2 regions of the Bradyrhizobium sp. USDA 3397 genome follow, and region 2 is predicted to be linked to the other one. Evidence: riboswitches for the same ligand, from Rfam matches in the RefSeq annotation. Region 2 holds a riboswitch; the other holds the start of a gene.
The links. A riboswitch is a leader RNA that binds a small molecule or an ion and turns the genes downstream of it on or off. The one in region 2 is predicted to bind S-adenosylmethionine.
Positions count from the first base shown of each region.

Region 1: linked by a shared signal. The riboswitch ahead of ACVWYQ_RS25555 (O-succinylhomoserine sulfhydrylase) and the one ahead of metX (homoserine O-acetyltransferase MetX) in region 2 are both predicted to bind S-adenosylmethionine.

Region 1 is NZ_JBSSDS010000001.1:5,537,821-5,552,492, reverse strand. It holds gene ACVWYQ_RS25605 (helix-turn-helix domain-containing protein) at 1-458, opposite strand, end outside; tRNA gene ACVWYQ_RS25600 (tRNA-Gly) at 649-722, opposite strand; gene ACVWYQ_RS25595 (methylated-DNA--[protein]-cysteine S-methyltransferase) at 897-1,475, shown strand; gene ACVWYQ_RS25590 (helix-turn-helix domain-containing protein) at 1,485-2,324, shown strand; gene ACVWYQ_RS25585 (VOC family protein) at 2,383-2,742, shown strand; gene ACVWYQ_RS25580 (SRPBCC family protein) at 2,887-3,288, shown strand; gene ACVWYQ_RS25575 (hypothetical protein) at 3,402-3,881, shown strand; gene ACVWYQ_RS25570 (MATE family efflux transporter) at 3,878-5,320, opposite strand; gene ACVWYQ_RS25565 (hypothetical protein) at 5,487-6,539, opposite strand; gene ACVWYQ_RS25560 (2'-deoxycytidine 5'-triphosphate deaminase) at 6,753-7,889, opposite strand; SAM riboswitch at 7,970-8,049, shown strand; gene ACVWYQ_RS25555 (O-succinylhomoserine sulfhydrylase) at 8,125-9,312, shown strand; gene ACVWYQ_RS25550 (SGNH/GDSL hydrolase family protein) at 9,383-10,372, opposite strand; gene ACVWYQ_RS25545 (SGNH/GDSL hydrolase family protein) at 10,385-11,164, opposite strand; gene ACVWYQ_RS25540 (OpgC domain-containing protein) at 11,164-12,420, opposite strand; gene apaG (Co2+/Mg2+ efflux protein ApaG) at 12,615-13,007, shown strand; gene ACVWYQ_RS25530 (Hsp33 family molecular chaperone) at 13,194-14,201, opposite strand; gene argF (ornithine carbamoyltransferase) at 14,372-14,672, opposite strand, start outside.
Region 2 is NZ_JBSSDS010000001.1:5,706,610-5,721,281, forward strand. It holds gene ACVWYQ_RS26375 (MJ0042-type zinc finger domain-containing protein) at 1-799, opposite strand, end outside; gene ftsE (cell division ATP-binding protein FtsE) at 1,004-1,663, shown strand; gene ACVWYQ_RS26385 (cell division protein FtsX) at 1,656-2,624, shown strand; gene ACVWYQ_RS26390 (YdcF family protein) at 2,697-3,401, shown strand; gene ACVWYQ_RS26395 (lysophospholipid acyltransferase family protein) at 3,413-4,183, shown strand; gene ACVWYQ_RS26400 (gamma-glutamylcyclotransferase) at 4,281-4,892, opposite strand; gene ACVWYQ_RS26405 (DUF2125 domain-containing protein) at 5,003-6,187, shown strand; gene ACVWYQ_RS26410 (prephenate/arogenate dehydrogenase family protein) at 6,304-7,239, opposite strand; gene hisC (histidinol-phosphate transaminase) at 7,236-8,333, opposite strand; gene ACVWYQ_RS26420 (chorismate mutase) at 8,367-9,215, opposite strand; SAM riboswitch at 9,372-9,451, shown strand; gene metX (homoserine O-acetyltransferase MetX) at 9,546-10,748, shown strand; gene metW (methionine biosynthesis protein MetW) at 10,751-11,413, shown strand; gene ACVWYQ_RS26435 (alpha/beta fold hydrolase) at 11,530-12,393, opposite strand; gene ACVWYQ_RS26440 (TIGR02594 family protein) at 12,607-13,260, shown strand; gene ACVWYQ_RS26445 (MOSC domain-containing protein) at 13,379-14,167, opposite strand; gene clpB (ATP-dependent chaperone ClpB) at 14,407-14,672, shown strand, end outside.

The DNA.
Region 1 (14,672 bases), 170 kb from region 2:
CGCACCGCCTTGGCGTCGATATGCACGGCGATGGCGCCCTCCAGCATCAGGAGCTGCTGGGTGAAGGCGTTGCGGCCCCAGGGGCTGTAGGAGACGCGCGCGCCGGCGGGAAGGTCGACCACGATGATCTCGATGCCGCTGGCCGCATCCGGCGGCGAGGCGTGCCGCCGGCGATAGCCGCTGTCGGGGTCGCGCCAAAGCGGCTGGTCCGCCAGCCGCACCAGGCGCTCCGGCGGCTTCTCGGCGAGCGCGACGACATCGCTGAGCGTGACGTCGAGCGCCGCGCAGAGCTTGTTCAGCAGCGCCGCCGTCGCACTGCTCTGCGCCCGCTCCACCCGCCCGATCATGGCCCGGCTGACGCCGGAGCGCGCCGCGAGTTCGTTCAACGTTATCCCGGCCTGCGTCCGCAGCGTCTTCAGGCGCCGGCCAATGGCGCGATCGAGTTTTTGCTGGTCCATCTCTTTGCAGGTCCTGGCCTTCATCCCAACATTGCCCGGCACGAGGACCTCACCCGCCGGACGCCCTGGAGCTTAAGCCGGGGAAGCGGTGCATGCCGAGAGCGAAGAGCTAATATATTGGAATCTTTGCGCCGCTCGCGAGAGCGAGTTTGTCACGCCGGCACCAATGAAACGTCGATCGGGGACAACTTGGAGCGGGCGAAGGGAATCGAACCCTCGTATGCAGCTTGGGAAGCTGCCGTTCTACCATTGAACTACGCCCGCGGATGCGCAAGCCCGCGCCCCTCCTGATTAGCCGAGACGGCGCCTGCCGCCAAGCGGTTTGGCGCGACTGGCGGGGCAGTTGTTAACGTCCTGATAAGATTCCAGGTGCGCCGGATTGTGGCGGTGTTATGATCGCTTCTCCGGGGAGAAACGTGCACTGAGTGGGGCGTGTGCATGGTGGGGCGGGCTTACGCGATATTCGATACGGCCATCGGCCGTTGCGGCATCATCTGGAGCGGCACCGGCGTGGTCGCCGTGCAATTGCCGGAGGCGCGGGAGATCGACACCCGCCGCCGGATTTTCCAGGTCCATCCCGAGGCGCGGGAGCAGCGCCCGTCCGAGAACGCCGAGCTGGCGATCGAGGGCATCACGGGCCTGCTGCAAGGTCACGATCCTGATTTTTCCGAGGTCAGCCTGGACGCCGGCGGGGTGCCCGGCTTCGACCGGCGCGTCTACGAGTACGCCTGCAGCATTCCGCGCGGGGAGACACGCACCTATCACGAGGTCGCCCGGGCGCTGGGCGCCTCCGGCGCGTCCTATTCCGTGGCGCAGGCGATTGCGAAAAATCCCTTCATGCTGATCGTGCCCTGCCACCGGGTGCTGGAGGCTGGCAATTACACCGACCGGCTCTCGCCCTATGGCGGCGTGATCTCCAAGCGGCGGCTGCTGGCGCTCGAAGGCGCCCACCCCATCGCCAGCAAGACGCTGTTCGAGGTGCTGCTGCCGGTTGCTCCGCCGCGGGCGCCTACCTAAATACGCGGGATGCACGCCACCACGTTGCTGACGACGCCCTCGATCACGGCATCCGAGTTTCGCTGCGATGCGGGCCCGGACGACACGCCGTTTGCGGAATGCCGCACCGGCCATTCCATCGCCTATGTCCGCTCCGGCAGCTTCGGCTGCCATTGCCGCGCCGGCTTCTTCGAGCTGGTGGCGGGCTCGATGCTGATCGGCGCCCCCGGCGAGGAATACACCTGCACGCATGAGCACGTGTCCGGCGACGTCTGCCTCGGCTTCTTCTTCAGCGAGGATTTGGTCGACGCCCTCGGCGGGCGGCGCGAGGTCTGGCAGATCGGCGCGACGCCGCCGCTGCCCGAGCTGATGGTGCTGGGCGAGCTGGCCCAGACGGCAGCAGATGGCAACAGCGATCTCGGTCTCGACGAGATCGGCCAAATCCTGGCCGGCCGTTTTGTCGACGCCGTCTCGGGCAAAGCGCGCAAGCCGGCCACCCCCACCGCACGCGACCGCCGCCGCGCGGTGGAGGCGGCGCTGTGGATCGACGACAATTCGCATGCCGAGCTCGACCTCGAGCAGGCTGCCAAGCAGGCGGGATTGAGCCCGTTTCATTTCCTGCGGCTGTTCTCGGCCGTGCTCGGCGTCACCCCGCATCAATATCTCGTGCGCTCGCGGCTGCGCCACGCGGCACGGCTGCTCGCTGACGACGACATCCCCGTCACCGACATCGCCTATGACGTCGGCTTCGGCGATCTCTCCAATTTCGTCCGCACCTTCCATCGCGCCGCCGGCGTGTCGCCGACCAAGTTCCGGCAGGCGTCGAAGGGGGAGCGCAAGATTCTCCAAGAGCAGCTTGCCCTCAACTGACTAGGGTCGTCTCCGGCGCGTGTCCTTCGCGGCACGCTTCTTCGCAATGGAGACGAACATGTACGACCACATCGGATTGCGCGTTGCCGACCTCGACGCCGCCACGCGCTTCTACAGCGCGGTGCTGGCGCCGCTCGGCTTTGTCCTGTGCTCGAGCGGCGACGGCTATGCCGGCTTCGGGCCGAAGGGCGAGCCGGCGCTGTGGCTGCACCTGAACAAGGGCCGCAAGGCCGACGGCGTCCACATCGCCTTCCGCGCCGGGGATCATGACGCGGTCAAGGCGTTTCACAGCGAAGGCCTCAAGTGCGGCGGTCGCGACAATGGCGGCGCCGGCCCGCGGAAGGATTACAGCCCGACCTATTACGCGGCGTTCCTGATCGACCCTGATGGCAACAATGTCGAGGCGGTTTGTGTGTGAGCGCTAGCCACTCGCTCCGTCATTGCGAGGAGCTCTTGCGACGAAGCAATCCAGACTGCTTCCGCGGATACAGTTCTGGATTGCTTCGCTGCGCTCGCAATGACGGCATCTGTGGCACCACTTATCGCAATCAAGGATACCTTCATGGCCTCCATCCACAACGACATCTCCCTCCCCGCCCCCGCGCGCGACGTCTGGGGCGCAGTGCGTGATTTCGGCGCGCTACATCAGCGGCTGGTGCCGGGCTTCGTCACGGCGTGCACGCTCGATGGCGATGCGCGCATTGTCACCTTCGCCAACGGCTCGGTCGCGCGCGAAGTGCTGGTCGACTGCGACGATGCGCGGCGGCGCCTCGTCTATGCCATCAGCAACGAGCGGCTGAGGCATTACAGCGCCTCGGTGCAGGTCATTGTCGAGGGCGAGACGAGCTGCCGCCTCGTCTGGATCATCGACATGCTGCCGAACGAGCTCGCGCCTTACGTCCAGGGGCAAACCAAGGAGGCGGTGGCCGCCATGCACAAGGCGTTTCCGCCCGCGGCAGCCTGATCGTTCACTGTGAGTTTTCTCACAGAGCTCCGTCCTCGCCGGCCCTAACCATGCCCGCGTGCGTCCGGTTGGCTCTGCTCTCCCGGCGGCGCCACGCACGCGAGGAGCATGCCATGAGAGGTGCGGACAAGGTGATCTGCCAGGCAGCTGCAATGCTGCTGCTGTTTTCAATCTCGAGCGTGCCGGCAAAAGCGCAATTCCTCGGCGGCGGCGGTGCCGGCGGCGAGGACATGATGACCCAGATGGCGCCGATGCTGGAGATGATGAAGGCGAAGATGGGCAAGCGCCGCTTCGCCATGCTGATGCGGACCATGGGCCCGATGATGAGCCGCATGATGGAGAACGGCGGCGGCGGGCTCGGCGGCTTGATGGGCGGCGGCGGCAATTTCGGCGGCGGATTCAGTGCACCGATCTACGGCGGCTACGCGCCGATGGGCGGCGGCATCATGCCGGTCGGGATCGGCAGCATGGGCGGCGGCGACATCATGGGCATGCTCGGCGGCAGCGGCGGCAGCGACATGATGGCGATGATCCCGCAATTGATGCGGCTCGCCAATACCGGCGGCGGCCATCGCCGACACAAGCGTCGCTAGTCGGCAGCCGAAAGCGCCGGCTTGATCGCAGGCTTCGTCTCGCGCGGTCCCCAGCGTGTCAGCACGACGCTGGAGCACGACAAGAGGCCGAGCACGACCATCGAGCTCGCGGCGAGCCAGAAGAAGCTCTTCGCGCTGGCGCCGTGCCTCGACAGCCACCAGCCGATTCCGGCGATGTAGATCAGCCGCGCGGTCTGCGCCAGCACCGGGCCGATCACCTTGGCCGCGCCTTGCGAGGAAAAATACATCGTCGTCGCAAGACCGAAGAAGGCGTAGAACGGCCCGACCGTCGAGAGATATTGATGGCTCGCCGCGCGCACCGCCACGCTGTCGGTGAACATGTTGACCCAGAGATCGGGGAAGATCGCAACGAGGCACGCCGGCGCACCGACCGCCACGAAAGCGGCAACGCTGGCGGTCCAGGCGATGCGCCGGGCCCGCGCGATGCGGCCGGCGCCGATCGCCATGCCGACCATCGGCACGCAGGCGATGCCGAACGAGAATGCGATCGAGGTCAGCAGGAATTCGAGCCGCGCGCCGACGCCGTAGCCGGCGAGGATCGCAGTGCCGAACTGCGCCAGCATGTGGGTGAAGATCGAGATCGTCAGCACCGATTGCAGCGGCGAGAAGCAGGCGATGGCGCCGACCTTGAGGATGTCGAAGAACATCGCCCATTGGATGCGCAGGCCGCGCAGCTTCAGTGTGATCCGCGCGCGGCCGGAGAACAGGTACCAGCTCATGATGCCGATGTTCATGGTGTAGGCGATCAGCGCGCCGGCGGCGACGCCGCGCATGCCGAACTGCGGCACTGGCGCGAGCCCGAGGCCGAGCGTGCCGCCGAGCACGATCTGCCAGGCCGCGGAGTTGAGGATCAGGAACGACGGCAGCTTCATGTTGCCGGTGCCGCGCAAGATGCCCGCCATGGTGTTAAGCAGCCAGGGCAGCACGGCGCCGCCGAAGAACACCTGCGTGTAGGCGATCGCATGCGCAAGCACATCGCCGCGGCCACCGAGCATTTCGAGCAGCCTCGGCCCGAAGATCAGCATGCCCAGCATGAAGACGAGGCCGAAGCTGATGCCGATCAGCATCGCGTGCACGGCCAGGATGCCGGCGCGCTCGCGGTCCCCGGCGCCGAGCGCACGCGCGATGGCCGAGGCCACCGCGCCGCCCATGGCGCCGCCGGACATCGTCATCGTCAGAATGATCGTCGGAAACACCAGCGCCATCGCCGCCAGCGCCTCGACGCCGAGCCGGCCGACATAGGAGGTCTCGGCGATGACGACGCAGATGCCGGCCGACAGGCCGATCACGTTCGGCCAAGCGAGCGAGAGCAGCGTGCGCAGGATCGGCCCGTCGGTCAGCGCGCTTCTGATCGGCGGCGGAGGCGGCGGCAGCGGGCGCTCTTGCTCATCGACCGGGATTTCGGCGATGTCGGACATGTCCTCTCCCGGGCGCAAGCGCCATTTGCAGCGCAGCAATCACTTGGTGTGCCAATGGATTCGTTCGCGCGAATGGCGCAGCTGAAGCGTGTTAGCACGGCGCGCGGTGCTTCCGCCTGCGCCTGATGCAGGCGTGCCCTGCGGCAGCGCATTTCAAGCGGTGGAATTACTCGATCGTCCACACCAGCGGCGGACGGCCGCCTACCGCGGTGCGCATCTGCACGCCGATATGCCGGCCGCAGCCTGCGGCGAGACCCTCGAACAATCCCTCCAGCACCTTCGCGCAGGCGCGGTGGTAGTCGGCGATGTCGTCCATCAGCTTCCAGCTCTGCTGCCGGATCTCGAACGTGCCTTCCGATTGCGTCATCTCGGCCGCATCATCCTGCGCAGCGAGCATCGCGTTCAGGAACAATGCGAATTCTCGCGCGCCGCCGCGGGTCGTCGCCAGCGCCGCGGCGACCTCGTCGAAATATTGCATGCCGATCAGCTTGCCGGTGAGGTGCAGCAGATAGCCGGCATCCTCCGGGCCGAACAGCTGCACCATCACGGGCGCGGCGGTGCGGACATATTCCATCGCGTAATTGCGATAGGCCTTTTCCAGCCGCGGTTTTGGCCAGCTCGCGACCGGCAATGCGGGCGCCGTCTTCGCATCGAACAAAGGTGCTTCGAGGTGGCGCGCGAACACGAGGCGCTGGTCAAGCTCGAGCGGATGGTCGTAGAGATGATAATAGCCTTCGAGCCCGTCCTGACCGTCGACGCTCTGCTTGGTGCAGACGAAGCCGAGCCTGAGATCGCCGAGAGCCGCGCCATTGTTGGCGTGCCAGCCGCGCAGCATGGCGCGGGAGACCTCGCCGGGGATGCCGCAGATCGCGGTGCCCTTCCAGATCCAGCGCGGCGGCGGATAGCGGATCCAGGCTTTGGTGTCGCTCTCATACATGTATTCGACGTGCACGCCGCCGATCCAGTTGGAGAGATAGTGGTATTGCGCAGCCGCGACCGCCGGCGGCAGATGGTCGATCCCGAGCTTTTTGAGCCCCGGCAGGAAGCGTTCCTGCTGCTGGCGACGGAACACGCGGAAGACGAATTCTGCCGCATCCGCCGTGCCGCGGCGCGTGACGATTGTGAGGATCAGCCCGGTGAAACAGGCGTGATAGAGATCGGCGATCGCACGCCAGCGCTTCCATTGCGCTTCCTGCGCGAGGTCTGGTGCGGTGGTCATGTTCGCTCCCGGCTTGTTGTTTTGCGGGAGTGTGTCATCGCGGATCGGGTGACGCAACCAGACGCGATCTCGGTGTCATCGCCCGCCTTGTGCGCCATTGCGCACTGGGACGGGCGATCGAGTACTCCGAGATGGTCATGCTTGAATCGAGAGGCCGCGGCGTACTGGATTCCCCGCCTCCGCGGGGAATGACAGCGGTGGGTGAGGTTAGCACTACACCCTGAAATGCTTGCTGAGCTTCAGGCCTTGCGCCTGGTAGTTGGAACCGATGCGCTGGCCGTACATGGCGTCGGGGCGGGCCAGCATCTTTTCGTAGACGAGGCGGCCGACGATCTGGCCGTGCTCGAGGATGAACGGCACCTCGCGCGAGCGTACCTCCAGCACGGCGCGCGATCCCAGCCCGCCTGCGCCGGCATAGCCGAAGCCGGGATCGAAGAAGCCGGCATAGTGCACGCGGAACTCGCCGACCAGGGGGTCGAACGGCACCATTTCCGCGGCGTAGTCGGGCGGCACCTGCACCGCTTCCTTGGAGGCGAGGATGTAGAACTCGCCGGGGTCGAGGATCAGGCTGCCATCGGGGCGCGCCGAAATCGGCTCCCAGAAATCCTCCACCGCGTAGCCCGCGCGGCGGTCGACATCGACGACGCCGGTGTGGCGCTTGGCGCGATAGCCGACGAAGCCGCTCGCCTTCTCGCCGGAGAGATCGACCGAGACGGCAACGCCGCCGGAAAGATCCGCATCGTCGATGTCGACGAGACGTTCGCTGGCGTGCAGCGCATCGAGCTCGTCGGCATTGAGGATGGCATCGCCGGTGCGGAAGCGCACCTGGCTGAGACGCGAGCCCTCGCGCACCAGCACCGGAAACGTCTTCGGGCTGATCTCGGCATAGAGCGGGCCGTGATAGCCGGCGCCGATCATGTCGAAGCGACGGGTGCCGTCGGCGATCACGCGGGTGAAGACGTCGAGCCGGCCGGTCGAGCTCTTCGGATTGGCGGCAGCGACGATCTCGGGCGGCAGCGCGAGGCTCTCGAGCAGCGGCACGATGTAGACGCAGTTGGTCTCGAGCACCGCGCCGTCGGCGAGGCTAAACTCGTGCAGCTTCAGCTCGTCGATGCGCTCGGCCACGGTGGCACCGGGCCCGGGGAGGAAGCTGGCGCGGACCCGATAGGCGATGTCGCCAAGGCGCAGATCGAGGCTCGCCGGCTGGATCTGGCTCTCGACGAAGTCGTAGGCGGGCAGGATGAGACCTTCTTCCGCCATCGCCGCGATCGTGCGGTCGGGCAGGATACCATTGGCGTCGGCGGCGACCGTGAACGTCAACCGGGGGTCCTCATCAGGGGTCGAATGCATCCGGCCATGCCGGAAATACAAGTCTTTTACGGCTATCCGATGGACGCCTTGACGGAAAGGGCATTGCGGAATATGAGCATCACTTATCCCGTGGTGATTTGAGCCGGCCGGCTTGCAGCCACGTTAAATAAGTCGCTAAACAGGCCGGGGACCTCTGTGATCCCGGCCCGTGGAGATATCCAGGCCGGTTTTTTTGTGACCGTTTTGCCTCGACGGTCATGTCGGAGAGGGTCCTATGTCGAAGTCGTCTGCTGCCTACCGCCCCGAAACCCGCCTGGTCCATTCCGGCACCCTGCGCTCGCAATATGGGGAGACCTCGGAGGCGCTGTTCCTGACGCAAGGCTATGTCTACGCCAGCGCGGAGGAGTGCGAGGCGCGCTTCAAGGGCGAGGATCCCGGCTTCATCTATTCGCGCTATTCCAACCCGACGATTGCAATGTTCGAGCGCCGCATGATCGAGCTCGAGGGCGCCGAGGCCGCGCGCTCGGCGGCAACCGGCATGGCGGCGGTGACGACCGCGATCCTGGCGCCGCTCAAGGCCGGCGATCACGTGGTCGCCTCCCGTGCGCTGTTCGGCTCCTGCCTCTACGTCATCCAGGACCTGTTGCCGCGCTACGGCATTGAGGCCACGCTGGTCGACGGGCTCGATCTCGACCAGTGGCAACGGGCGCTGAGGCCCAACACCAAGACGTTCTTCCTGGAGAGCCCCACCAACCCGACGCTGGACGTGCTCGACATTCCCTCGATTGCCGAGATCGCGCACAAGGGCGGCGCGCGGCTCGTCGTCGACAACGTGTTTGCAACCCCGATCTGGCAGAGCCCGCTCGCGCTCGGCGCCGACGTCGTCGTCTACTCCGCAACCAAGCACATCGACGGCCAGGGCCGCTGTCTCGGCGGCATCATCCTGTCCTCCGAAGCCTTCATCGCCGAGCACATCCACAATTTCATGCGCCAGACCGGCCCGTCGATCTCGCCGTTCAATGCCTGGGTCCTGCTCAAGGGACTGGAGACGCTGGGCGTGCGCGTGCGCGCGCAGACCGACACGGCCGCGCGCGTCGCCGAGGTGCTGGCGAGCCATCCCAAGATCTCGCGACTGGTCTATCCCGGCCGCGCCGATCATCCGCAGGCGGCGCTGGTGAAGAAGCAGATGCGCGGCGGCTCGACGCTGGTCGGCTTCGAGGTGAAGGGCGGCAAGGCGGCGGCGTTCCGTGTGCTCAACGAATTGAAGCTCGCCAAGATCTCCAACAATCTCGGCGACGCCAAGAGCCTCGTCACGCATCCGGCGACCACGACGCATCAGCGCCTCAAGCCGGAAGACCGCGCCGCGCTCGGCATCAGCGAGGGCTTCATCCGCTTCTCGGCGGGGCTGGAGCACGCGGATGACCTGATCGAGGATCTCACCGCGGCGCTGGAGAAGGCGTGAGGGCGAATGGCGAATAGTGAGTGGCAAATGGACCCAGCCCTATTCGCTACTCGCCATTCCCTACTCGCCTCTACATCGGCCGGTACGTTCTCACATCGGCGGGCACGCTCACACCGAGCTTGATCTGGCCGACGGAGCGGATGATGTCGTCCCCGAGCAGCTGGGCGAAGCAGGCATAGCCCCAATCGTTCATGTGCAGGCCGTCGGCGATGACGAAGCTCTCGACCGGGATCGACTGGTTCTCGTGCCAGTCGCGCATCACCTCGAAGCGGGGGAAGATACCGACCTTGCGGAGCTCGGCGACGTTGCCGAGCAGCTTGATCATCTTGCCGGCGCTCTCCTTGCGCTGGTTGACGGCCGGCGAATATTGCGGATCGACCAGCACGATGTCGGTGCCGCCGGCGGCCTGAATGCGGTTGATGCCGTCCTCCACCAGCTTGACGGTCTCGCCGGGATCGAGATTGCGCAGCACGGCGTTGGTGCCGACCTGCCAGATCACGAGATCCGGATGCCTGTCGATCACCTGCGTCTGCAGACGCTTCATCATCTCGGGGGCGTCCTCGCCGCCGACGCCCGCATTGATGACGCTGATGTCGGCGGTCGGATAGTGCCGGCGCAGCTGCGCGGCGAGACGATTGGGGTAATTGAACTCCGGCGAGCTCGCGCCGAACCCTTGAGTCGACGACGAGCCGAACGCGACGATGACGACGGGCTGGCCGGCGGCCAGCTTGCTCGCGACATGCGGCAGCGAGCCCATCGCCTTGGAGCCGCCCTTCGGCGGCAGGCAGGGCACCCGGCTGAAGATGTCGGCGGCGGACTTCGCGACCTCCTTCACCTTGTCGATGGCGCGCGAGGTGACGCCGCGCTGCTCGGGCGACCTCGCGGCGACGGTGGTCTGGGACGGCGCTGCGGGCGCGGGATCAGGCGACTGGGCGGGTGCGGGGGTCGCCGGCTGTGCAGCCGGCGTCTGCGCATGCGAGGCGGGCGTCAGCAACAACAGCACTGCTGTTGCAGGCACGGCCAACCATGACGTCAGGCAAAAAGGGCGGAGAGAACTCATTAACGCTAGACCTCAATTTTGCTGCTGGGCCGGCTCCAGATGAGCAGCGTCAATCACGAACTGTGCCAACGCCCGGCCGAGGCAATCATGGACCTGTTTCGCCAGCTCAGGCCCGCGGGACGGGTTGAACAGGTCGAACTGGCCCTGTTCATTCCACTGCCGCATGATCGCGAAACGATCGAACAGCGGGATGTCGTGCTCCTGTGCCACGACGCGCATATTATCGAGAAAAGGCTGCGCCGAGATCATGGTCTCGGTGCGCGGGCTATATTGCAAATTCATCAAGACGACGTCCGCCCCTGCCTTTTGCAGCGCAACAACCCCGTCGGTCACCGCGCTACGAAATTCGTCGGGATCGATGGATCGGATAGCATCCACGGTCCCGGTCTGCCAGATGACCAAAGTAGGCGTTTTTGCTTCCATCAGCTTAACGAAGGTGGACGCGGTCTCCTCTGCCGTTTTCTTGCTCTGTATTTCTACGGAGACGTGCACCGGCTCGGAGGGCGGCAGCTTCTCCTTGAGGATCGCCTCCATGCGCGCCGGATAGGAGCTGCTCTCCGACGACGGAATCGTGGTCGAGCGGCTGCCGATCACCAGGATGTCGAGCGGTTTGCCGGCCTTGATCGCCTCGGCGACCTTGGGCAGCTGGCTTTCACTGGTCAGCAGATAGGACGGCAATTCGCAGGCCGCAGGCACAGGGGATGCGGCAGACGCGGCATCGCCCGCGCGCGCCGTGGGCGCGGCGAGGTTACCGCACAGCAGGACCAGGCTCAGGAGAACCTTCGCCTTCATCAGCCCCCTCCCGCCAGATCGGCGTTGCCGACGGCGTTCTTGGTTTTCGCACCGCTCTTGTCAGCCACACGCTTGTACCACGAAATGATCCACGCAACTCCCCACATGATCAGGATTCCGGAGAGGCTAATCAACGCATGCATCACCGGCCCGCCGGAGATTTCGGCGAGGACGAAATGGCCGGCAAAGGCCAGGAAGACGCCGAGGCAGAAGATCTCGAGCGAATGCTGACCACATAGAATCAATGGTCGTAGCCAGCGCGATTTCAAGCCCGGCCAATCGCGGGGCAGGAAGCGTACGGTCAGCGCCGCCAGCGCCAGGAAGTGCGCGAAGCGCAGCACGTCGAGGTCGGTCTTGTCGATCGGATACATCCATTGTTCGATCTGCTTCGGCATGAACTGGGAGAGCTGGGGCACGTACCAGGTCAAGGTCACGTAGAACGCCGCGATGAGATAGGCGATCGAGATCCACATCGTCACGGGCGAGGCCAGGATGCCCGACATGCGACGCGCACCTCCGAGCGCGCACCAGGCACCGAACACGAACAACAATTGCCAGGCGAAAGGATTGAAGGCCCAGAAGCCGTTCGGATAGGCCGACAGGTAAAGGTCGTACTCCCAGGTCACCGCGTAGAGCAGGACCGACAGCCCGAGCGTGACGTCCGGCCGCCATTTCATCGACCACAGGATCAGAGGCAGCGCCAGCATCAGCACGATGTAGAGCGGCAGCACGTCCATGTTGACGGGACGGAAGCGCAGCAGCAGCGCCTGCACGATGACGACGTCGGGCTGCTTGAGGAAGTCCATGATGCCCATCTCTTCGGTGTAGAGCGGGTTCTCGAACCTGGTCGCGACATAGGAGATCTCGGCGAGGAAGATCGTGAACAGGAAGACGTGGGCGACGTAGATCTGCCAGACCCGGCGCAGGATGCGCGCGGTGGCGATGAGAACGCCGCTCTCCAGCATGGCCCGGCCATAGACGAAGGCGGCGGTGTAGCCGGAGATGAAGATGAAAATTTCGGTGGCGTCGCTGAGGCCGTAATTGCGGATCGTGAACCAGGTCAGCAGACTGGGCGGCAGATGGTCGATGAAGATCAGCCATAGCGCGAGCCCGCGGAACAGATCGAGTCGGAGCTCGCGCTCGCCGATGGCGGGCAGCGTGATGGCCGGCGCTGCGGCGCGCGCCTTGGTCCCTGCGGGCTTGGCGCCCGCGGTTCCTGCGATGGTCGATCCCGTCACTTGGTCGGCAATGGTCATCGGGGCCTGGAAACCCTTCCGCAAATCGCGACATTGAAGCAGTGTAATGGTCCGGCTGTCGTCTCGCAAAGCGTCCGGATCACATCAGGGTGTCTCCCTCGGTGGTGTGCTTTCCCGCCAATTCTGGCGGGACGATGTCGCCAAGGCGCCGCGGGGGTTTGGTTCCCGGGGCGGATTTCGGTATGATGACAGCCATGTACCGCGCCGTGACCCGCCAGATCGAAGTGACCGTCGAGCCGAACTTTGTTCCGGAGCAATCGTCGGCCGACCGCTCGCGCTACTTCTGGTCCTACACCATCGTCATCACCAATTCGGGCGAGGAGACCGTGCAGCTCAAGACGCGGCACTGGATCATCACCGATGCCTCCGGCCGCCAGCAGGAGGTGAAGGGCGAAGGCGTGGTCGGCGAACAGCCGATCCTGGCCCCCGGCGAGCGCTTCGAATACACCTCCGGCGTGCCGCTCTCGACCGCCTCGGGCTTCATGACCGGCCGCTACCAGATGGTCAGCGAAACCGGCGAGCGTTTCGAGATCGACGTGCCGACATTTTCGCTGGACAGCCCCGACAACAAGCGGGTGTTGAATTAGGGAGGCGAGTTCGCCGTAACACTCACAACTGTCATGCCCCGGCTTGACCGGGGCATCCAGTACGCCACGGCCTCTCGTTTCGATCAGCATCGTCTCGGAGTACTGGATCGCCCGATCAAGTCGGGCGATGACACCGCGCGTGTGGCACTGCTCCACTCGTCATTGAGTGCAGCGACGCGGGTAGGCTTACGCGTCCTCGACGCCCGCTTCGTGCGGCGTGAACTGGTACACCGACGAGCAGAACTCGCAGGTGACCACGACCTTGTCGTCCTTGACCATGGCGGCGCGATCGTCGTGCGAGAAGCTCTTGAGCATCGCGGCGACCGCATCGCGCGAGCAGGAGCACCGCGCCTCGAGCACCTGCGGATTGAACACGCGCACGCCGCGCTCGTGGAAGAGGCGGTAGAGCAGCCGCTCGCCGGAGAGTTCGGGATCGATCAGCTCGACGTCCTCGACGGTCTCGATCAGCGAGCGGGCCTCGACCCAGGCATCGTCCTCAGTGACGCTGTGCACCTCGGTGCCGTCGGGCGCATCGCCGGGATGCAAGTCCGCCTGCCGCGCGCGCTCCGGCGCCTTGGGCAGAAATTGCATCAGCATGCCGCCGGCGCGCCAGCGATGCTTGCCGCCGTCGCTCGAGCGCCACTCCTCGCCGACCGCGAGGCGCACGCGCGTCGGGATCTGCTCGGAGCGCATGAAATATTCGTGGGCGGCGTCTTCCAGGCTGCCGCCGTCGAGCGCAACCAGGCCCTGGTAACGGCTCATGTCGGGGCCCTGGTCGATGGTCATGGCGAGATGGCCGCGGCCGAGCAGCGTGCCGGAATCCTTGGTCGTGCCCAGGCGCGAGGCGTCGAAGCGCGCATAGGCGCGCAGGCGGTCCGGGGCCTTGTAGTCGACGACCAGGAACGACACCGGACCGTCGGTCTGGGCCTGAAGAATGAAGCGGCCCTCGAATTTCAGCGCCGATCCAAGCAGCGTCGTCAGCACGATGGCCTCGCCGAGCAGCTTGCCCACGGCTGCGGGATAGTCGTGCTTGGTGAGGATGTCGTCGAGCGCAGGACCAAGCCGCACCAGGCGCCCGCGCACGTCGAGCGCGTCGACCTCGTAAGGCAGCACGGCGTCATCGATCGGAACCGATGATGGCGCGCGAACCGGGCCTTCAGGCCCGGTTTTCATGTCAGGAGATTGGGAAACCATGGCGCTTTATCTGGGGTCGTTCGATGCAAATTGAAAGAGGCACGCCCGCATTCCGTCGTCCGCGGAACGACGAGCTGCGTAGCCCGGATGGAGCGCAGCGCAATCCGGGGGGTCTTTCCACGCGTTGAGAACCCCGGATTTCGCTGCGCTTCATCCGGGCTACAAGAAGGTTACTTCACCGCGTCGAAGCACCAGGCCAAGATGCCCTTCTGCGCGTGCAGGCGGTTTTCGGCCTCGTCGAACACGACCGATTGCGGCCCGTCGATCACCTCATCGGTGACCTCCTCGCCGCGATGGGCCGGGAGGCAATGCATGAACAATGCGTCCGCCTTTGCCAGCGACATCAGCTTGGCATTGACCTGGTAGGGCTTGAGGACGTTGTGGCGGTGCTCGCCCTCCTTGTCGCCCATCGACACCCAGGTGTCGGTGACGACGCAATCGGCGCCGCGCACGGCGGCCTCGGGATCGGTG
Region 2 (14,672 bases):
GGCGCGAGCGGAAGAAGGCGCGCTCACCGGGCCGCAGCACGGTCTGCTCCAGCACCGCATTCCAGGCATAGATCTCCGCGCCCTGGGCGTCGCGCACGGCAAAACGCAGTCGCGGAATGTCGAGCGCCTTCTTACCCTCGCCGACGATGACGCCCTCGATCACCAACACCTGCTTACCGTCCACAGTCTCGCTGGAGAGCTTGACGTCCTTGAAGGCGAGACCCCGCAAGTTCACCTCGAGTCCAACCATCTTGTAGAACGCTGCCGTCTGCGGCAGCAGCCGCACCACGTCGCCGCGCCAGAGCACCAGTGCCAGCACCAGCGCGCCCATCGCGGCGCAGGCGGTGGGCAGGCCAAGATAGGGTTTGCGCGGAGCTGTGGTGGCGACCGGGCGGCTCACCCGCGCGCCGCGGCGAGGGAATAGGCTGCGGAACCAGGACTGGTGCTGCGCGCCGACGGCCTCCTCTTCGGCCTGCCGGGCCGCTGCCGACCATTCGTCCTCGGTCTCGCGGGCCTGCTCGTCCGGCCAGTCACTGGCGATCGATGGGCTATCGACCACGGGCGCATCAGCGGCGCCGTCGTCCTTGGCATAGGAGTTCCATTGTTCGGCGAGGTCGGACTGGTCGTCGGCTCGGCTGGCCGCCGCCATGGCCGGAACGGACGCCTCCTCGATGGCATCCTCGGCGTGGGCGATCCAGGTCTCCTTGCAGCGGGAGCAGCGGACCGCCCGCCCGTTCGCCCCAAGGCTCGCGAGCTTGATGGCGTAGGATGTCATACAATGGGGGCAGACGATATGCATGGACGAGCCTTGATGCATGAACGAAGGTCTTGAACGGAGGTCTTGGACGGGTCTTGACGATGCCACGGTCGCGGAGACCGGGCGCCCCTTATGCTACTGGGCGACCGTTAACGAACCGGAAACCATAACGGCGGCAAAACCCGTTGATCGCGTATGGCGGAGCGCCGCAATGCGGCCCGCGCCCCCTCTCGAACGGAGCTGAGCTTGGTTCGGTTCGAAAATGTCGGATTGCGTTACGGTCTGGGGCCGGAGATTTTGCGCGACCTCACCTTCCAGATTCCCGCGCATTCCTTCCAGTTTCTCACCGGGCCGTCAGGTGCCGGCAAGACGTCCCTGCTGCGCCTGTTGTTCCTGTCGCATCGACCGACGCGGGGCCTCGTTAACCTGTTCGGCCACGACATCTCGCAACTCGGCAAGGACGAGATAGCAGACCTGCGCAAGCGCATCGGCATCGTGCTCCAGGATTTCCGCCTGCTCGATCACATGACGACCTATGAGAACGTCGCGCTGCCGTTCCGCGTTATGGGCCGCAGCGAATCGAGCTACCGCAAGGAGGTGATCGACCTGCTGCGTTGGGTCGGCCTCGGCGACCGCATGGACGCGCTGCCGCCGATCCTGTCGGGCGGCGAGAAGCAGCGCGCCGCGATCGCGCGCGCCGTGATCTCGCGGCCGCAGCTGCTGCTCGCGGACGAGCCGACCGGCAGCGTCGATCCGACGCTCGGCCGCCGCCTGCTGCGACTCTTCATCGAGCTCAACAAATCAGGCACCGCCGTCATCATCGCCACCCACGACATCGGGCTGATGGACCAGTACGAAGCACGGCGGCTGGTGCTGCACCAGGGACGGCTGCACGTCTATGAGTAGGCTGGACGAGCGCGGCGTGCTGGTCGACCTCGGGCAGGAGCGTCCGCAGCTTCCGGCCAAGGCGCGCAACATGTCGCCGATCGTGCCGCGCGCCTCGATCCACGGCAGAGCGCTCCTTGCGGTGGTCGCCATCATGACCTTCCTCGCCTCGATGGCCACGGGCACGGTGCTGCTGGTGAGTGCCTCTGCGGCCGAATGGCAGTCGGACGTCGCGAGCGAAATCACCATCCAGGTTCGCCCGCAGGCCGGCCGCGATCTCGAGCGCGACACCGCAGCCGTGGCGGAAGCGATGCGCACGCAAGCCGGCATCGTCGAGGTCAAGCCGTTCACCAGGGACGAGAGCGGCAAGCTGCTCGAGCCCTGGCTCGGCACCGGCCTGTCGATGGACGATCTGCCGGTGCCGCGCATGATCATCGCGCGCGTGCAGCCGGGCACGCCGCTCGATCTCGGCGCCTTGCGCGCGCGCGTGGCGCAGGTCGCCCCTAGCGCCAGCGTCGACGATCACCGCGCCTGGATCGAGCGCATGCGCCTGATGACGAACGCCACCGTGCTGGCCGGCCTCGGCATCCTCGCGCTCGTCATCGTCGCAACCATCATCTCGGTGTCGTTCGCGACGCGCGGCGCAATGGCGGCGAACCGTCCGATCGTCGAAGTCCTGCATTTCGTCGGCGCCGGCGACCGCTACATCGCCAATCACTTCCTGCGTCATTTCCTCAGGCTGGGCCTGGAGGGCGGCGTGATCGGCGGCGGCGCCGCCATGCTGATGTTCGGCTTCTCCGAGTCCATCGCAGGCTGGTTTTCCGGGACTCCCGTCGGCGACCAGTTCGCCGCGCTGCTCGGCACCTTCTCGCTGCGCCCCTCCGGCTACATCGTGCTCGCGGTTCAGGCCGTCCTGATCGGCGCCATTACCGCAGTCGCCTCGCGCCAAACGCTGTTCGCGACGCTGAACGACGTCGACTAGGGTTGAGAAACCGGACTCCACTTCGCCTCAAAACATCCTAAAATCGCTCAGGGAAGGGATCACCGACATCGCATGAGCTCGCCGACCGACGATCGATCGCCGAAACTGCCTCGCGGCTGGCTGCGCGCGGCAATCGTGTCGACGATCGCGCTCGCCTTCGTCGGCGCGGCAACGGGCTTCATTGCGTTCCTGGCGCAATTGCGCGGGGCTGAGAAGGTACCCGATCGCAAGGCGGACGGCATCGTGGTGCTGACCGGCGGCTCCTCGCGGGTATCGGACGCGATGGAGCTGCTGGCTGCCGGCTACGGCAGGCGGCTCCTGATTTCCGGCGTGCATCCGACCTCGACGGCGAACGACATCTCCCGCACCTTGCCGGAGAATCAGTCCTTCATGACCTGCTGCGTCGACCTCGACCGCACCGCGCTCACGACCCGCGGCAACGCAGCGGAGGCGCGGCGCTGGGCCGAGGGACGCCGATTTACGTCTCTGATCGTGGTCACCTCGAACTATCACATGCCGCGCGCGCTGGTGGAATTCTCGCATGCGATGCCGCGGACGACGCTGATCCCGTTCGCGGTGGTCGGCGAAAAATGGCGCGAGGAGCCGTGGTGGATCTCGGGCTCGACGCTGCGGCTGCTCCTGTCCGAATACGTCAAGTACGTTGCGGCCGAGCTCAGGGTGCGACTGGAGGATTTCGGGATTGACCTTTGGCCCGAGATGTCGGAGCAGCCTGCAGGTCAGCAACCGAAGCGGCCCGCCACCGCGCAGGCCAATTGATCGGACCATCGATGTTCCTGATTTTCCTGCGATCGCTCGTGTTCAACGTGCTGTTCTACGCCGTGCTGGTCTGTCTGGCGATCGTTGCGCTGCCGACCTTTGCATTGCCGCCGCGCGCCATGCTGACGGTGGCGCAATGGTGGGCCAAGGCCACGCTGGTCCTGATGCGCGTGGTCTGCAACATCAAGGTGGAATTCCGCGGGGTGGAGAAGATCCCGACAGGACCGCTGCTGATCGTGGCCAAGCATCAGTCGTTCTGGGAGACCTTCGTGCTGCCGGGCTTCTTCAACCGGCCAATCTTCATCCTCAAGCGCCAGCTGATGCAGATCCCGGTGTTCGGCCAGTTCCTGGTCAAGACCGGGATGATCGCGATCGACCGCAATGCCGGCGTGAAGGCGCTGCTCGACATGACGCGGCGCGCGCGCGAGGCGGTGCGCAGTGGAAAGCAACTCGTGATCTTTCCAGAAGGCACGCGCCGCGCGCCCGGCGCGCCGCCCAACTACAAGACCGGCTTCGCGCAGATCTATTCCTCCTGCGGCGTGCTGTGCCTGCCGGTGGCGCTCAATTCCGGCCTGTTCTGGCCGCGCCGCACCTTCATGCGCTATCCGGGCACGCTGGTGGTGGAGTTTCTCGAACCGCTGCCACCGGGACTGCCGAAGGACGAATTTCTCGCGCGCGTGCAAACGGCGATCGAGGACGCGACCGCCCGCCTCGTCGAAGCGGGGCGAAAAGAGCAGGAGCAGTTGATCGGCTCGGCGCCGAGCTACGCGCCGACCGGCTAAAGCGCGATGAGATTGGGATGAATCATCATCGCGCTTTGGGTTGTTGTTTACGCATGATCTTTCCGGAAAACCGCTTCGCACTTTTCCGGATCATGTTTTAGCGGCTTTCCCGATCCTGGTCCCGAGCCGCCGCGTGCAGCGAATGCGCATCACCATGCAGCATCAATGCAAGCTGATGCAGCTGCGTGTCGCGAAAGCCTTCGGCCTCGATCGCCTTCACCGTCGCGGTGACGTAGTCGCGGTTGGCGCCGGACTGGCCGTGGCCCTGGACGACATGGCGGTGCTGCTCGGCGAGCGAGAGGCGGCCGGCATATTGCACATGGCCGCGGTCGACGACGTAGGCGAGCGCGGCGACGCGCTGGCGCGCGTCGTTCTCCAGCCACACCGAGCGCATCACCTCGCGATAGACCGAGGTGACCTGCTCGCGTGCGCGCAAATATGCGACCACTTCGGCACGGTTCTTCTCGGCGACCCGGAAGGCGATGCCGCGGCAGGCGCCGCCGCGGTCGAGTCCGAGCACCAGGCCCGGCTTCTCCGGCGTGCCGCGATGCACGAAGGAATAGACGCAGAGCGCGCGGTGCTCGCCGACCAGCCGCGCCGGGACGCGCTCCTCGAAGTCGAAGCCCGGCCGCCACATCAGCGAGCCGTAGCCGAACACCCAGAGGTCGTCCTTGGCTGTGGTGACGGAGGGGAGGGTGATTTCGGACATTTCGGGGACGGCTACCAGAACCCTGCGCCCAAGCGAAGCGATTTCTGCGCCTTTCGTCGCAGGCCCGCCCCGCTTACATTTGCCTGAATCTGGCGTCAAAGGGTCGCCGCATGTCCAATATGACCGTTGCCACTGGCCGCCGCTCCCGCTGGGGCCTTTTCATCGCCCCCGTTCTCGTCCTGGTCCTCGCCGTCGGCTGGACCTGCTTCTGGTTCTATGCGGCTTGGCAGGCCGAAATCGTCGCCGACGCCTGGCGGGCGCAGGAGGCCAAGGCCGGCCGCATCTATGATTGTGCCAAGCGCTCGATCGCCGGCTTCCCGTTCCGCTTCGAGGTCCAGTGCTCAGGCGCCAGCGTCGCCTTGGTCTCGCAGAACGCGAGCAAGACGCCGTTCACGGCCAAGCTCGACAACATCCTGGTCGTGGCCCAGGTCTACGACCCCAAGCGCATCATCGCCGAATTCGCAGCGCCCGCCACGCTGATCGACGGCATTACGCAAAACACCTTCACCGTGAATTGGAGCAAGGGCCGCGCCAGTGTGGCGGGTCTGCCGGCGGTGCCGGACCGCGCTTCGATCGTATTCGACGATCCCACCCTCAACCGTCTCGACGGCAGCGTGCAGGTGCCGCTGGCGCGTGCCAAGCAGATCGAACTGCACGGGCGCCTTGCCGACGGATCATCGCCGGATCGTCCCGTGATCGAGACCGTGCTGCATGTCGCGCAGGGCAGCATTCAGGGCGTGCATCCGCTGCTTGCCGAGCCGTTCGAGGCGGACACCCGCGCCAAGATCACCGGCCTCTCCGACCTCACGCCCAAACCGTGGCCGCAGCGCTTCCGCGAGATCCAGGCCGCCGGCGGTCACATCGAGATCGTGCAGTCGCGCATTCAGCAGGGCGAGATGATCGCGGTCGCGGCCGGCACGCTCGGCCTGTCGCCCAACGGCCGGCTCGACGGCGAATTGCAGATGACGGTGACCGGCCTCGAGCGCGTGATCCCGGCGCTCGGCATCGAGAAGATGCTGGAGGAGGGCGTGCCGCAGGCAACGCTCGATCGCCTCGCGCCCGGCGTGAAGTCGCAGGACCTCAACAATCTGTTCGGCGCGCTAGACCGCGCCGTGCCGGGCCTCGGCAAGGTCATCAAGCAGAACGCCAATGCGGGCGTTGCCGCCGGCATCAATTCGATCGGTACCGAGAGCACGCTGGAAGGCAAGAAAGCGCGGAGCTTCCCGCTGAAATTCGCCGACGGCGCGGTGCTGCTCGGCCCGGTCAAGGTCGGCCAGATCCCGCCGCTGTATTGACGGCTCTGTCGTCATTCCGGGGCGATGCGAGCATCGAACCCGGAATCCATTTCACCGCTTGTGCTGTGGCCTGATGGATTCCGGGCTCGCCCTTCGGGCGCCCCGGAATGACAGGCTCACGGCTTCTTCAGCGCCGCATGCGGCCGGCCGAAATCGGGCGCGGCGGAATCCTGGCCGATCTCGACGATGCCGCGGCGGATGGCGCGGGTGCGGGTGAAGTGGTCGAACAGTGCCTCCCCGTCGCCGCGGCGGATCGCGCGGGTGAGTTTTGCCAGATCCTCGGTGAAGGTGCCGAGCATCTCCAGCACGGCCTCCTTGTTGGCGAGGAAGACGTCACGCCACATCGTCGGATCGGACGCCGCGATGCGGGTGAAATCGCGAAAACCGCCGGCGGAGAATTTGATCACCTCGGATTCCGTCACCTGCGCCAATTCGTCGGCGGTGCCGACGATGGTGTAGGCGATCAGATGCGGCAGGTGGCTGGTGATGGCGAGCACGAGGTCGTGATGATCCGGCGTCATCACCTCGACCTTGGCGCCCATCGCCGCCCAGAACGCGCGCAGGTGCTCGGTGGCCGCTACGTCGGTGCCATCAGGCGGGGTCAGGATGCACCAGCGGTTGATGAAGAGCTCGGCAAAGCCGGAATCCGGGCCGGAATGCTCGGTGCCCGCCACCGGATGCGCCGGCACGAAATGAATGCCGCTCGGCAGATGCGGCGCCATGTCCCTGACCACCGCGCCCTTGACCGAGCCGACGTCGGAGACGATCGCACCCGACTTGAGATGCGGCGCGATCTCCTGCGCCACGGGTCCGCAGGCGCCGACGGGAATGCAGAGGATGACGAGATCGGCGTCCTTCACCGCCTCCGCATTGGTCGTCACCACTTGATCGACGATGCCGAGCTCGGCGACACGCGCGCGTGTCTTCTCCGAGCGTGCGGTGGTTACGATTTCACCGACCAGCCCCTGGAGCTTCGCAGCGCGGGCAATCGAGCCGCCGATCAGGCCGAAGCCGATCAGCGCGACGCGCTGGAAGTGCGCCTGCGCGCTCATTTGCCCGCCATGAAGTCGCGCAAGCCCTCGACCACGAGGCGGTTGGCCTCCTCGGTGCCGATGGTCATGCGCAGCGCATGCGGCAGGCCGTAATTCTTCAAGCCGCGCAGCACGAGCCCCCGCTTGGTCAGGAAGGCGTCGGCGTCATCGGCGGTCCTGCCCTTGTCGGTCGGGAAATGGATCAGCACGAAATTGGCGACGCTCGGCGTCACCTTCAGCCCGAGCTTGCCGATCTCCTCGGTGAGCCAGTTGCGCCAGGTCTCGGTGAACTGCTTCGACATCGCCTGATGCGCGGTATCCTCGATCGCGGCGACCGCGGCATACATCGCCGGCGTCGACACGTTGAAGGGACCGCGGATGCGGTTGACCGCGTCGATGACGTGCTCGGGCCCGAACATCCAGCCGATGCGCAGCGCGGCAAGACCGTGGATCTTGGAGAAAGTGTGCGTCACCACCGTGTTCTCGGTGGTGGCGACGAGCTCGATCCCCATCTCATAGTCGTTGCGCGAGACGTAATCGCAATAGGCGGCGTCCAGCACCAGCAGCACGTGCGAGGGCAGGCCGGCGCGCAGCCGCTTGACCTCGTCGAACGGCAGATAGGTGCCGGTCGGGTTGTTGGGGTTGGCGAGCCAGACCAGCTTCGTCTTCGGCGTCACCGCCTTCAGGATGGCGTCGACGTCAGCAGTGAGGTTGGTCTCCTGGGCGATGACGTTCCTGGCGCCGACCGCCATCGTCGCGATCGGGTAGACCAGGAAGCCGTGCGTGGTGGAGATCGCCTCGTCGCCCTGGCTGAGATAGGTGTGCGCGAGCAGGTTGAGGATCTCGTCCGAGCCGGCGCCGCAGATGATGCGGTTGGGATCGAGCCCGAACGAGCGGCCGATCGCCTCGCGCAGCACGCGCGAGGTGCCTTCCGGATAGTCCTCCAGATGATCCGCCACGCGCTTGAAGGCCTCGATCGCCTTGGGCGAGGGCCCGAACGGCGTCTCGTTGGCGGAGAGCTTGAACACCTTGCGGCCCGGCTCCGGCACCGGGCTCTTGCCGGGCGTGTAGGGCGCAATATCGAGAATGCCGGGATTCGGCACGGGGCGGGACATCTTGGACTCCGGATAGGCTGGGCTGCTCGCGATTTACGATTTCGGCCCGGTCGGGGGCACCGTATAGCGCGTTGCGTGGCTGCCGACGAGGGCCACAGAGCGCACCGAGGCCCCCGCCTCGATCAGGGCAGCCCTGATCTTGTCGATGCTGGTCGCGCCGGTGACTGAGACCAGGAGCGCCGCGCCGTCGAAGGCGGTATCGGGCACCGCCACGATCTCGGCGAGCGGCGACAGCGCGCGGGCGACTTCGGCGTTCCATCCCGAGACGCGGACGCTGAAGGTCTCGACCTCCGTCACCAGGGCGCTGTCGGCGACGCGCGAGATCGCAAACACCGGCAGCGCGGCAGGATGGTCGGCGCGCTCGATGAAGGGCATTCGCGCGATGATCTTCGGCGCGCCGTCCGCCTCCAGCTCCAGCCACCACGGCGTGCGGCTCGAGGTGGCCGAGACCATTGCCAGATCACCCTTGGATTTCGCCACCGCCTCGACCGCGGCCTGCGCGCTGAAATGCGCGACGTAAGGCACGGTGAAGCCGAAATTGAAGCGCACGGAATCGCGCATCGCCGCCTCGCTGGCCGAGATGTCGGCATGCACCGAGAACGGCGCCTGTACGTAAGTGAAGGTCGAGATGATGACGCGCCAGATGCTCTCGACGGTGTCGAGCGGCAGGATGCCGCGATGACGCTGCACGAGTTCGCGCATCATGGAAGCCTCGCGCGCAGGCCGGAACGCCGAGCCGACCTCCTGGGTCTGCTTCACCTGGATCAGGCGGTCGATGATCTCGCCGCGCTGCATGAGGAGGCGATGCATGCCCTCGTCGATCGCGTCGATCTCCTTGCGCAGTTCCTGCAACGATGGTGGCGCGGGCGGACGTTGGGACATGTCTGGTCGTCGATCGTTCCGATGGGGGATGTCCTGATTAGGCAGTCGGGACGGCGAAAGCAAAGAGAAATGACGTGCTTTGCGGGCGATGCGGCGGAGGCGAATTGGGCCGATCCGGGCCGCGACTTGACGAAAACCGACCAAGACGGTAGCTTTTGCCCGTTCCGTGGTCATTTGAGCCGGCCGGCTTGCAGCCACGTTAAAAAACTCGCTAAACAGGCCGGGGACGCTTCCGATCCCGGCCGAACCTTTCGTTCAGGCCGGGTTTTTCATGGCCTGATGTCAGCGGCGCGGTCGAGCAGCCAGTCGCAAACGAGGTCGATGTCCGAGATGGGTAGCGTCAAGTCGATACCGAGTCCTGCGATCAGCGCCGATGAGCGATCGCACGAGGTGGATCATCCAAGCTCGCTGGTTGCGCATTTCGGCACTGAGCAGCCGCTGCGGCTCGATTGCGGCGTCGATCTCTCCCCGTTCCAGATCGCCTACCAGACCTATGGCGAGCTCAACGCCGATCGCTCCAACGCCGTGCTGATCTGTCATGCGCTGACCGGCGACCAGCATGTCGCCAACGTCCATCCGGTCACCGGCAAGCCCGGCTGGTGGGAGACGCTGGTCGGCCCCGGCCGCCCCATCGATCCCAAGCACTACTTCATCATCTGCTCCAACGTGATCGGCGGCTGCATGGGTTCGACCGGGCCGGCGTCGATCAATCCCGCCACCGGCAAGGTCTGGGGCCTCGACTTCCCCGTCATCACCATTCCGGACATGGTGCGCGCGCAGGCGATGCTGATCGACCGGCTCGGCATCGACTCGCTGTTTGCCGTCGTCGGCGGCTCGATGGGCGGCATGCAGGTGCTGCAATGGACCGCGGCCTATCCGCAGCGCGTGTACTCCGCGCTGGCGATTGCCTGCGCGACGCGGCACTCGGCGCAGAACATCGCCTTCCACGAGCTCGGCCGACAAGCCGTGATGGCCGACCCCGACTGGCACGGTGGCGGCTATGCCGATCGCGGCATCCATCCGCATCGCGGGCTCGCGGTGGCGCGGATGGCGGCGCACATCACCTATCTCTCGGATGCGGCGCTGCACCGCAAATTCGGCCGGCGCATGCAGGACCGCGAGCTGCCGACCTTCTCGTTCGACGCCGATTTCCAGGTCGAAAGCTACCTGCGTTACCAGGGCTCGTCCTTTGTCGAGCGCTTCGACGCCAATTCCTATCTGTATCTGACGCGCGCGATGGACTATTTCGACATCGCCGCCGATCACGGCGGCGTGCTGGCCAAGGCCTTCGCCGACATCAAAACCCGCTTCTGCGTGGTCTCCTTCACCAGCGACTGGCTGTTTCCGACCTCGGAATCGCGCGCACTGGTGCACGCGCTGAATGCCTCGAGCGCCCGGGTGTCGTTTGCCGAGATCGAGACCGATCGCGGCCACGACGCATTCCTGCTCGACGTGCCCGAATTCTTCGACATCTCCCGGGCCTTCCTGCAATCGGCAGGCAAGGCCCGCGGGCTCAACCTCGAGGACCGATAGCGATGTCCGTGCAGGAAGTGTTGCCGCTCGACGGCGTTGCGGCCAGGCCGTCCGGTGATTATCGCGCCGATCATCTGCTGGTCGCCGAGATGGTCAAGCCGGGCTCGAAGGTGCTCGACGTCGGCTGCGGCGACGGCGATCTGCTGCAGCTGCTGGAGACCCGCGGCATCGACGGCCGCGGCATCGAATTGTCGCGCGAGGGCGTCAACCGCTGCGTCGCCAAGGGGCTTGCGGTGGTGCAGGGGGATGCCGACACCGATCTCGTCAACTATCCCGACGATGCCTTCGACTACGTGATCCTGTCGCAGACGCTGCAAGCGACGCGGCAGCCGAAGGTCGTGCTGGAGAACCTGCTGCGCATCGGCCGCCGCGCCATCGTCTCGTTCCCGAATTTCGGGTTCTGGAAGATGCGGCTCCAGCTCCTGATCGGCGGCCACATGCCGCGCACGGAGAATCTGCCGGCAACCTGGTACGACACCGCCAACATCCATTTCTGCACCATCAAGGATTTCGTGCAGCTCTGCGACGAGATCAACGTCAAGATGGAGCGCTCGGTCGCGCTCGATCTCTACGGCCGCCCGGTGCCGCTGAACCTGCCCTGGTGGGTGTGGAACATGTTCGGCGAGCAGGCGGTGTTCTTGCTCAGCCGCGGCGGGGGGAAATAGCCCTCTCTCCGTCATTCCGGGGCGATGCGAAGCATCGAGCCCGGAATCCATCGTCCAACAGCGCCTGCAGCCGATGGATTCCGGGCCTGCGCCTTCGGCGCATCGCGGAATGACAGCTAGTGGGGAGCCAGCGACCGCGGGTCCCGCACCGGCCAACGTCCTGCTTCCACCAGCGTCACGAACCGCTCGACATTCTCATTGAACAGCGCGGGCTCCTCCAGGTTCAGCACGTGGCCGGACTTCGGAAACATCGCGAGCCCCGCCGCGGGCAGGTGCTTCTTCAGGAACAGGCTGGCGCCCACGCACGGCTCGTCCTCGTCGCCGCAGATGATCAGCGCGGGTGTTGCCACGCCTCTGATCGCGTCCGTCATCGTGTAGATCGAGGGACGGCCGCCCTGGAATCCGCGCATGGTGCGCGCCGATCCCTTGGCATCGTGCCGCGCCAGTGCGGCGTAGAAATCGGCATGCCCGCGTGGATCCTTCACCAGGAACGGAATCCGGCTCGGCGCCTCGCGCGTGACTTTTGCGACCTCGGCGGAGCCCAGCGTCTCGAACTGCTCGGCATTGGCGCGGCACTGCGTGCGCCAGGCCTCCAGGTTCTCGAGCTCCGAGCCGGAGCCGACGCCGGCGAGCGTCATCGACAGTGCGCGCTGCGGCGCGTTCAACCCGATCTGCAACGAGGAATAGGCGCCCATCGAAAGACCGACGAGATGCGCGCGCTCGATGCCGAGATGATCGAGCACGGAAAGCGCATCGGTGTAGAAGTGCGTGTAGGTGTAGACCTCGCCGTCAGGCACGTCCGATGGCGTGTAGCCGCGCGCCGAATATGTGATGCAACGATGGCCGCGCGAGAAGTAGCGCATCTGCGGCTCCCAATTGGTGTAGTCGGCCGCGAATTCGTGCAGAAAAATTATCGGCGTTCCCTGGCCCGCCTCCTCGAAATAGATGCGGATGCCGTCCCTGGTCGTGGCGTGGGGCATTAACCGTTTCCCTCTGTTTCAAGCCGTGTTCGAGGATCGCAGTTAATTCTGTTGTCGGCAATGCGGCAGCAGCGCCGAGCACGAACACAAAATCATTGCAGCCATTCGCGGGCGTTGCGTCTTTTTCTCGCCACATCGGGCGGCTTAACGGCCAAACGGATGTCGGCCATTGCACGGGCAGGCGGGAAGTGGGGGTGTCAAGAAGGATGAAGAATGTTCGAGTTGTTTGCGTCTCGCCTGTCGCGTTGTGTTGTCGCGCTGGCGCTGTTCTTCGCGGCGTTCGCCGTGTTCGTTTCTCCGGCCTCGGCACGGCCGTATCATCGTCATAGCGCAGAGCGGCACGGTTACGTGCATCACGCCAGACATCATCACCACCGTCACTATGGCCATCATGCCCGCAGTTCGCGCTTCGAGCGCAGCGCGGCGCAATTGCAGGCAAGCGGCTTCGCCGACACCCAGGCGAGCTATGATCCGAATGCCAATGCCAGCGGTGCCGGCATGAACGGAGGCTTCAGCGGAGGATCGGGTCTCGTCTCCGAGGCGCGCCGCTATATCGGCGGCAATCCGACCGGGCGCGGCCGCCTATGGTGCGCGCGGTTCATGAACATGGTGCTGGAGCATACCGGCCATCGAGGCACCGGCTCCGACATGGCGAGCTCGTTCGCGCGCTACGGCACGCGTGTGTCCGGTCCGCAGGTCGGTGCCATCGCCGTGATGTCGCGCGGCCGCCGCGGCGGTCATGTCGGCATCATCACCGGCATCGACGCGCAGGGTAATCCGATCATGATCTCCGGCAACAACGGCAACCGCGTCCGCGAAGCCCCGGTCTCGCGCGGCAAGATCTATGCGTATGTGATGCCGAACTGACGGTGAGCTGTAGCGACGATCTCGTAGGGTGGGCAAAGCGAAGCGTGCCCACCACTTCCCTTCGCCCGGCGAGATGGTGGGCACGGCGCAAGAGCGCCTTTGCCCACCCTACGGCAGCTTAGATGAGCTTCGGCTCTTCCACCGCCACCACATCGCCGACGCCGACGTCACCGTCGGCGATCACCTCGGCATAGATGCCGCAGTCCATATGGCCGAGACGGCGCGAGAGCGTGGGCGGAATTTCGAGATCGCGCTTGGCGGTCTCGGGGTCGACATTGGTGGCCGGGCAACGGACGATGCGCTTGATCACCTTCAGCCGGGCCTGTCCGATCGCGAGCGTCTGGCCGACGAGGTCGAGCTCCGACCAGGCCGGCCAGCCTTTCACGTAGAGATTGGCGCGGAAGCGCATCGGGTGCACGGCGACGCCGCCGAGCATGGTCTCGATGGCGCGGACGCTGTCGAGATTGATGATGGAGACGACCTTGCGGGCGACGTCGGAGAAGCTGTGGTCGCGGCCGGAGAGAATTTTGGGCGGGCCCTTCAACTCGGGCTGAAAGTTCTCCATGAAATAGGCCTCGATGGCGGCGCGCCCGGCGACGGTCTCGAGATCGCCGCTGGCGACGATCTGGCCGTTCTTGCGGATGGTCAGCACGTTGGTTTCGTCGTCGAACCGGCTGTCGAGCTCGGCCAGCCGCTCATTGCGCGCCAGCATCAGAAACTGGATTTTCGGCTTCCATTCGGGCGCCTCGGGGTTGAACCCGCTCGGGCCGTTCTCGATGGCGTAGCGGCGGTCGGCCGGCAGGGTCTGACCGACCCGCAAAGGAACGTGCGAGAGGCGTTCCGGCGTCAGGCCCTTGATGGGATAGCGGTAGAGGCCGGTGATCTCGGCGGTATGGTTGGCTGTCATGCCGCTACTTAAGGGATTCGGCCTGCCAGCGCCAAGCCCGCTCCCGCGCGCACGAAATCGTGAAGTTGCCTCTTTCGGATCCGCAGCCTGCTTCCCACATCTGGCCCAGGCCGGCGGCAACGCCGGCAAAAGACGACCGTTACCGGTTGAGAAACGTCAATGCGGTAATTGGAAACCCAATGAAGATGCCGTTTGGGGTGCCTTAGAGGGCCCCGAGGGCAGGCCGAGGGACAGAAAAGATGAATATCGAGAAGTATACCGAACGCTCCAGGGGCTTCATCCAGTCCGCGCAGTCGCTCGCGATGCGCGAGGGGCACCAGCAGTTCTCAACCCTGCATGTGCTGAAGGTCCTCTTGGACGACAATGAAGGGCTCGCCGCCGGTCTGATCGACCGCGCTGGCGGCAATTCCCGTGCAATCCTGAAGGCGACCGAGGACGCCCTCAACAAGGTGCCGAAGGTCTCCGGCGGCGGTGCCGGGCAGATCTATCTCGCGCCCGAGCTGGC